Regions from separate parts of the Burkholderia sp. SR8 genome, predicted to be linked through region 2. Evidence: predicted binding sites of a transcription regulator. Region 2 holds the regulator's gene; the other holds the start of a gene.
What was found. The regulator LexA, encoded in region 2, represses DNA repair genes until DNA is damaged. The targets are predictions, from matches to a motif close to ACTGTATNNNNATACAGT.
Positions count from the first base shown of each region.

Region 1: a site for LexA is predicted at 2,371-2,388, ahead of Q3A80_RS10435 (VRR-NUC domain-containing protein). Genes of this name have one in related genera too.

Region 1 is NZ_JAULUC010000006.1:296,880-301,089, forward strand. It holds gene Q3A80_RS10415 (hypothetical protein) at 1-145, opposite strand, end outside; gene Q3A80_RS10420 (hypothetical protein) at 285-584, shown strand; gene Q3A80_RS10425 (hypothetical protein) at 881-1,192, shown strand; gene Q3A80_RS10430 (MipA/OmpV family protein) at 1,399-2,277, shown strand; gene Q3A80_RS10435 (VRR-NUC domain-containing protein) at 2,400-4,100, shown strand; gene Q3A80_RS10440 (ATP-dependent DNA helicase) at 4,097-4,210, shown strand, end outside.
Region 2 is NZ_JAULUC010000007.1:195,755-199,964, reverse strand. It holds gene Q3A80_RS11485 (universal stress protein) at 1-257, shown strand, start outside; gene Q3A80_RS11480 (DUF2939 domain-containing protein) at 368-1,090, opposite strand; gene Q3A80_RS11475 (hypothetical protein) at 1,120-1,458, opposite strand; gene lexA (transcriptional repressor LexA) at 1,485-2,132, opposite strand; gene Q3A80_RS11465 (sulfate ABC transporter substrate-binding protein) at 2,397-3,434, shown strand; gene cysT (sulfate ABC transporter permease subunit CysT) at 3,572-4,210, shown strand, end outside.

The DNA of each region.
Region 1 (4,210 bases), on a different contig from region 2:
GATCGCTGGCCGGGAACGTTTCCTCGAGCCCTTCGTCGATGCGCTCTTCCGTCTTGTCGTCGGACGGTTTGCGCGATGCGGCGGACAGGCCGGGTCCGGCGGCCGGTAACACGGCGTCGCGGCGGCCGGTGGCGTGAGCGGTCATGATCGAACCTCCTTACAGGTTGCGAGGGCGCAAGCGCCGTACCCACGGGTGCCGGCGGCATGACGCTTGCAGCCGTCGAGCGGCCGGGCTGGCCGGCACATGGCGAGCCAGCCGTCGGCGTGGACGAGAGGACATCGCGATGAATGAACCCATGGAAAGGATACGTTACGACGCGAACGTGTGCGGCGGCGATTTCAGTCAGGTGCGCGAGCGCTTCGACAGATGGAAGCGCGAATCGCGGGTCTATCGGCCCGAGCGCCGCCTGTTCGATGGCAAGGACGAAGTGCGCGCGCTGAACCATACCGTCTACGCGGGGCCCGCAAGCGCGCAGCGGGCGCTGGTCGCGCGCTGCACGCCGTCCGATCCGTTCGCGCTCGCGGTCCAGCTCGCGGCCGAAGGGCGGACGATGTGGCTCGTGATGGCGGCTTACGGCGCATGATCGCCTGCCGTCGCGCACGACCGGGCACGCCGGTTGCGTGCGGTCGCCGCGCCAATCGACACGCGCGAGCCGCCGCGCAGGAGCGACATGAACACGCCATCCATGCTGCACCGTCCCGAACCGACGCCCGACGTCGATCCCGACCCGACGCTGCCCGAACACGACGATCCGGTCGATCCGCCCGTGCCGTTGGGCCCGCCGCACGGGGACCCGCCGTCGCACCCGCCGCCGATGCGGATGCCGGGAGGGCGCAGTCAACCGCGGCCGGCCGCGCGATCACTGAAAGGAGGACCATCATGGACATTCACGTGCAATCTCCGGACAAGCGCGCGATCGCTCAGGTGCTGGGCCGCTATTTCGAGTCGCGTTCGCTGCGCTACCACATCGAGGAGCTGCCGGGCGGCGTGCTGCATATCGGGTTTCGTGCCAGCGGCCGGCCGGTCGCCGTCACCGTGTCGTTCGACGACTCCGCATACGACACCTATACGCACTGGGACGCGAGCCAGAAGCAGCTCGCGCTCGGCCGGCTCGCCGACGGGTTCTCGCGGATGATGTCGACGCGCAGCCCCGCCGCGCTCGCCGGCGACTATCACGTCGAGCGTTTCTGATTCCGCAATTTTCCACCGGCGCGTGCCGGAAACCGGCAAAGTGCCCGTGCTCGACGGGCGCTTTGCGGCTTCACGCGCGTCGCGTAGGATGTTCACTTATTCAGCGCACGCTACCTTCGCGCCGGCGACTGTCTGCCGCTGCAGCCGAACAGACGCGACGCGCTTTCCTTCAGGTGTGTGTAGCGCAACCGACGGAGACCATCTTGATGACCGTTGCTCGCCCGTTGCTGTCACCCGGCGCACGCCGTTTCGTCGCGAGCCTGTCGGCCTTCGCCGCGCTCGCGGCCGCCGACGCCCGCGATGCGTCGGCCCAGACGCCTTCGCCGCTCGGCGAATGGCAGTATTCGGCGGGCGTCCCGCTGCAGAAGCTGTTCGACCCGACCGTGCCCACGTGGCAGGTGAGTGTCGGCGCCGCGATGACGCTGCAGCCGCGCTACGCGGGCTCCGACCGCTATCGCGTGATGGGCGGCCCGAACCTGGACGTCCGCTATCGCGACCTGTTCTTCCTGTCGACCGGCGAGGGGCTCGGCGCGAACGTGCTGCGCGGGCCGAACTGGCGCGTGAGCCTGTCGGTCGGCTATGACCTCGGACGCCGCTCGGCCGACGATCTCGATCACCTGAACGGCCTCGACAACATCAATGCGGCGCCGGTGATGAAGCTCGCGGCCGATTACGTGATCTCGAAGGATTTCCCGCTCGTGCTGCGCGCCGACGTGCGGCGCAGCATCGGCGGCTCGAACGGCTGGGTCGGCGATTTCTCCGCGTACATGCCGATGCCGGGCAGTAACGAACATTTCTTCTGGTTCGCCGGGCCGACGGTATCGTTCGCCGACTCGCACTACATGAACGGCTGGTTCGGCGTGAATCCGGGCGCATCCGCGCGTTCGGGGCTGCCGGCCTATTCGGCGAGTGCCGGGATGAAGTCGTTCGGCGCCGGCGTGACGATGGTCTGGTTCGTCAACAAGCACTGGTTCGTGACGATGGACGGCGCGATCGAACAGCTCGTCGGCCGCGCGCGGCGCAGCCCGATCACGCAGCAGTCGACGAACGGCGTGTTCGACATGTCGGTCAACTACCAGTTCTGACGGACCGACGTGGCCGTGCCCGGACCGGAGCCGGGCGCGGCCGCGCGGTGCGGCCCCGTGCGGCGTTTGTCGGCACATTTGATATGATTCGAACCTGTACAAACGTACAGTGATCGATCCCCGTGACACCTGCATCGCCGACGCCCCCGGCGTTCTACTACCTGACCAATTTCGAACGCGCGCTGGCCTGGCTCGGCGAGCGTTACGACGACCTGTTCGACGCGCACGAACACGCGTTTCTCGCGGATTTCGCGCGGTTGCCGAAAGCGTCGCGCGCGTTGCTCGTGCGGATGCTGATGCGCACCGGCTCCGACTTTCGCGCGAGCAAGCTCGTGTACGACGAAATCGGCAGCGCGCTCGACGCGGCCGCGCCGCTCGTCGCGCTCGGCTGGGTCGATCCGGCGCCCGCACTCGCGCTCGACGAGCTGTTCGCGCTGTCGACCAAGGCCGACCTGCTGAAGGTGTTCCCGTCGCTCGCCGCGCACGCCGGCGAACGCAAGCCCGACTGGCTCGAACGACTGCGGCCCGCGCACACTGTCGCGCAGCCGCTCGCCGCGTGGTGGCCGCAGTCCGACGATCGCGTGTTGCGCGTGACCGTCGGTGCGCTGTGCGACCGGCTGCGGCTGATGTTCTTCGGCAACCTGCATCAGGACTGGAGCGAATTCGTGCTCGCCGATCTCGGCGTGTTCCAGTACGAAAGCGTGCCGATCGCGCCGTCGTCGCGCGCGTTCCAGCACCGCGGCGACGTCGATACGTATCTCGCGCTGCACGCGTGCCGCGAAGCGCTCGATGCGTGGCCCGACGACGTGCCGTTCGACGACCTGCTGCATGCGATCGACGCGGTCGGCTGCGCGCAGCCGTGGCTCGCGACGCGCCGCGCGAAGCTGCTGTTCGCGCTCGGGCAGGCCTGCGAACGGCGCGCCGACTGGAGCGCCGCGCTCGACGCGTATGCGCGCAGCGCGTGGCCGGGCAGCCGGCACCGGCGCATTCGCGTGCTCGAGCGCTGCGGGCGCGACGACGACGCGCTCGCGCTGGCGCTCGATGCGCGCGGCGCGTTCGAAAGCGACGAGGAGCGCCAGCGTGTCGAACGGATGCTGCCGCGCCTGCAGCGCCGTCTCGGGCAGCCGGTCGAACGGGCGGCCGCAGCGTCCGGCGCGCCGCGCGAGACGCTGGTGCTGGTGCGCCCCGAAGCGTTCGTGAGCGTCGAATGCGCGGTGCGCGACCATCTCTTTCAGCCCGATGCACCGGTGCACTACGTCGAGAACACGCTGATCAATTCGCTGTTCGGCCTGCTGTGCTGGGAGCCCGTGTTCGCGGCCGTGCCCGGCGCGTTCTTCCACCCGTTCCAGCGCGGGCCGGCCGACCTGCACGCGCCCGACTTCGCGCTGCGCCGCGACGACGCGTTTGCCGCGTGTTTCGCGCAACTCGATTCGGGCGCGTACCGCGACACGATCCGCCGCCACTACGCGACGAAGATGGGGCTGCAGTCGCCGTTCGTGTTCTGGGCCGTGCTGACCGGCGAGCTGCTCGACCAGGCGCTCGCGTGCCTGCCGCCCGAGCATCTGCGGCTGTGGTTCACGCGCCTGCTCGCGGACATCCGCAGCAACCGTTCGGGGCTGCCCGACCTCGTCCGGTTCTGGCCCGGCGAGCGGCGCTACGAACTGATCGAAGTGAAAGGGCCGGGCGACCGGCTGCAAGACAACCAGACGCGCTGGCTCGCGTACTGCATCGCGCACGGGATGCCGGTGCGTGTCGTCGACGTCGAATGGGCGGGCGCGGGCGTCGGCGTCGAGCAGGCCGAAGCGGCGGGGCTGTCGGCATGAGCTATGTCGTCGCGGTGCGGGCGATGTGCGAGTTCACCGCGCGGCGCGGCGATCTCGACCTGCGCTTCACGCCGGCGCCGACCGCGCTCGAAGGCATTGCCGGTCACGGC
Region 2 (4,210 bases):
GCGTGCAGGCGGAAGGGCACTTCGCGTTCGGTTATCCGATCGACGAAATCGCGAATCTCGCGACGGAGATCAACGCCGATCTCGTCGTCGTCGGCCACCGCTGCCGCAGCGGGTTGTCGAGATGGTGGATGGGCTCGGGCAACACGCAGCTGCTCGACCGCGTGAACTGCAGCATTCTGGTCGCGTGTTCTTCGGCGGAAGAGCAAAAGGCCGAGATCGCGCGCGAACGCGAAGCGGCTACCGCGAGCGGCAAGTAACACGGCAAACGATGCGTTGATCGCGTGACCGACCGGCCGCGGTGTGCCCGCGGTTCACGCCGGTCTCGCGCTGTGCCGCGTTCGCGGCATCCATTCCGATCGCGGCACGCTCATGCGTGCAGATCGATCGCGGACAGCTTCCACGAGAACAGTCCGAAGCGGTGAAAGATCGCCGCATAACGCGTGCCGTCGGCGCTGCGCTGGTAGGTCACGACGAATTCATCGATATTCCGGTAGCCGGCGCTCGTTTGCTGCGGATGGCCCGCATCAACGAGGCTCGCCGGTGCGGGTGCTGCCGCAGACGCGGACGGCGCAGCGGTGCTGCCGGGTACGGGGGCGGGCGCGCTCGCTGCGGCACCCGGACCAGCGGGCGGCGCGGCCGGCGTTGGCGGTGCAGCCGGTGCGTTGCCCGGCGCGCCGCCTGACGGCGGCCCCGACCATTCGGGCGGCCGTTCGCCCGGATTGCCGCGCGGCGGGATCCCGCTCATCAGCGCCGCCACACCTTCCGGCGTCGCGTACGCATCGACCAGCGGGCCGATCAATGCGGAGCCGATCAGCGCGCCGATCACCGCGAACGGGTTGTCCTTCTTCACCGCATCGATCCGGCGCATCAATTCTTCCGTGACCTGCTGCTTCAGGCTGATGCGCAGCGACGGGAAATCGACATACTCACTGACTGCCTGCGCATCGCGCGCATCGACCGCCGCTTTCAGGCGGCCGAGCGCGACATACGGCGATGCGTATGCATAGCCGATCGCCGCCAGTATGGCGACGGCCAGCACGACGATCAGCAGGGGTTTGAGCCGCCACGCGCGGCCCGACGTTACAGTCACGATCCCTCCGGTGCGGACAGGTTCCGCAATCAGAGACCGCCGTGCGTGGCCGATCGTTCCTCGGCGATGCAGCGGTCGATCATCCGGCACACGGCATCGATCGTGCCCACCATGATCAGGCGCGAGCGGCCGTGATAGACCCGGACGGGCGCACGGCGCGCCGGTTCCGCGTGATTGAGGCCGGCGTTCAGCGAGACCCGCGCGAATGCGGGAAGCGCCGACGGCAGCAGCGACGCCTGCCGTTCAACTGCGACTTCTTGGCTCACCACGGGCGCCGCGGCGGACAGCGGCGCGCAGGGCGTGCGGCCGCGCAGGTGACGCAGGCGGCCGAATTGACGGAAAGGCAGCAGACGGGAAAGGCGTTCCATGGTGTTCTCCTCAGCGAGACCGATTGTCAGAGTTCGCCCGAGCGGATCAGCCCGACGGCGATGCCTTCCAGCGCGAATTCCGCGCTGCCGGCCTTGACGAAGATGTTTTCGTAATCCGGGTTCTCCGCGATCAGCTCGAGGCCGCCGGGACGGCGCATCAGGCGCTTGACCGTGACGTCGTCGCCCAGACGCGCAACGATGATCTGGCCGTCCTTCGCTTCGGTGCGCTTCTGCACCGCGAGGAGGTCGCCGTCGAGAATGCCGGCGTCGCGCATGGACAGCCCGCGCACCTTCAGCAGGTAGTCGGGCTTGCTCGTGAACAGCGCGGGATCGCATGCGTAATGCTGCGAGATGTGCTCCTGCGCGAGGATCGGGCTGCCGGCCGCGACCCGGCCGACGAGCGGCAGCGACAGTTGCATCAGGCCGGCATGCGGGAGCGTGAACTGGTGCGGGACGTCGTCGACGCCGAGCAGGCGGATGCCGCGCGACGCGCCGGCCGCCAGTTCGATCACGCCCTTGCGCGCCAGCGCACGCAGGTGTTCCTCGGCCGCGTTCGGCGAACTGAAGCCGAGCTCGGCCGCGATCTCGGCGCGCGTGGGCGGGAAACCGGAGCGCTCGATCGCGCGACGGATCAAGTCGAACACTTGCTGCTGACGGGCGGTGAGTTTGGTCATGGCTGAACTGTATGGATAGACAGTGAGCTGTATTTTTATACAGTACTTCGCGAATTTCAAGCGTTACTTGAGGTTCGACGCGATCGCGCCGGTTCCGGCGTCATTTCGCGACGTCCGGACGGCGGTTCGTCTGCCGCAACCGTCCGTCCAGTCTGCGTTAGCACTTTTGAGTATTAAAAAATGAAGAACGATTATTTTTAATCATGTAACCCGTTCGATAGACTGGCCCGACATCGCAATACCGACAACACTGGAGAACCAAGGATGGCGAAGCGCAATACGGGGCTGGTGGGCGGAGTGGGCCGCCTGATCGCAACACTCGCGCTGGGCGCGGCGGCGGCGCTCGGCGTCGCGACGCATGCGCAGGCCGATACGACGTTCCTGAACGTGTCGTACGACCCGACGCGCGAGCTGTATCAGGATTTCAACCAGGCGTTCGGCAAGGAGTGGAAGGCGAAGACGGGCGAGACGGTCAACTTCAAGCAGTCGCACGGCGGCTCGGGCGCGCAGGCGCGCTCGGTGCTCGACGGCCTGCAGGCCGACGTCGTCACGCTGGCGCTCGCGTACGACATCGATGCGCTCGCCAACAAGGGTCTCGTCAACAAGGACTGGCAAAAGCGCCTGCCCGACAACGCGTCGCCGTACACGTCGACGATCGTGTTCCTGGTGCGCAAGGGCAACCCGAAGGGGATCAAGGACTGGGACGACCTGACCAAGCCGGGCGTCTCGATCGTCACGCCGAATCCGAAGACCTCGGGCGGCGCGCGCTGGAACTATCTGGCGGCATGGGCGTACGCCGTGCACAAGCCCGGCGGCAACGAGCAGAGCGCAAAGGAATTCGTGACGAAGCTGTACAAGAACGCCGGCGTGCTCGATTCGGGCGCACGGGGTGCGACGACGAGCTTCGTGCAGCGCGGGATCGGCGACGTGCTGATCGCATGGGAAAACGAGGCGTTCCTGTCGATCAAGGAATTCGGCACCGACAAGTTCGAGATCGTCGTGCCGTCGGTGAGCATCCTGGCCGAGCCGCCGGTCGCGGTGGTCGACAAGGTGGTCGACAAGAAGGGCACGCGCAAGCTGGCCGAGGCGTACCTGAATTTCCTGTACAGCCCGCAGGGCCAGGAGATCGCGGCGCGCAACTACTACCGTCCGCGTTCGAAGAACGTGCCGGCGGAGCTGACGAAGCAGTTCCCGAAGCTGAAGCTGTACACGGTCGACGACACGTTCGGCGGCTGGACGAATGCGCAGAAGACGCATTTCGCGGACGGCGGCGTGTTCGATTCGATCTACAAGCCGCAGTAACGCACGCAGTCACACCATAACGACAGCGGCGCGCCACGACAGCGCGCCGCATCCCCGACGGGCCGCCGGCGCGAGAACACTCCGCGCCGGCGTTTGCGTCGGACCCATGAGCAGCATCGACCCAGCAAGAGCATCCGATGACGACGTACACCTTTCGCAAGCCGAGCGCGCTGCCCGGTTTCGGCGTGACGCTCGGCATCACGGTGGCCTATTTGAGCCTCGTGGTGCTGATCCCGCTCGCCGCCACGTTCCTGAAGACCGCGACGCTGTCGTGGGACCAGTTCGTCACGGCCGTCACGTCGCCGCGCGTGCTCGCGTCGTACCGGCTGACGTTCTCCGCCGCACTCGGCGGCGCCGTGATCAACGCCGTGTTCGGCTTTCTCGTCGCGTGGGTGCTCGTGCGCTACACGTTCCCGTTCAAGCGCCTCGTCGACGCGATCGTCGACCTGCCGTTCGCGCTGCCGACGTCGGTCGCGGGCATCTCGCTCGCCGCCGTCTATGCGACCAACGGCTGGGTCGGCCAGTATCTCGCGCCGTTCGGCATCAAGATCGCGTTCACGCCGGTCGGCGTGCTGGTCGCGCTGACCTTCATCGGGCTGCCGTTCGTCGTGCGCACCGTGCAGCCGGTGCTCGAGGATTTCGAGCGCGAGCAGGAAGAGGCCGCCGCGTGCCTCGGCGCATCGCGCTGGCTGACGTTCCGCCGCGTCGTGCTGCCGTCGGTGCTGCCGGCGCTGCTCACCGGCTTCGCGCTCGCGTTCGCGCGCGCGCTCGGCGAA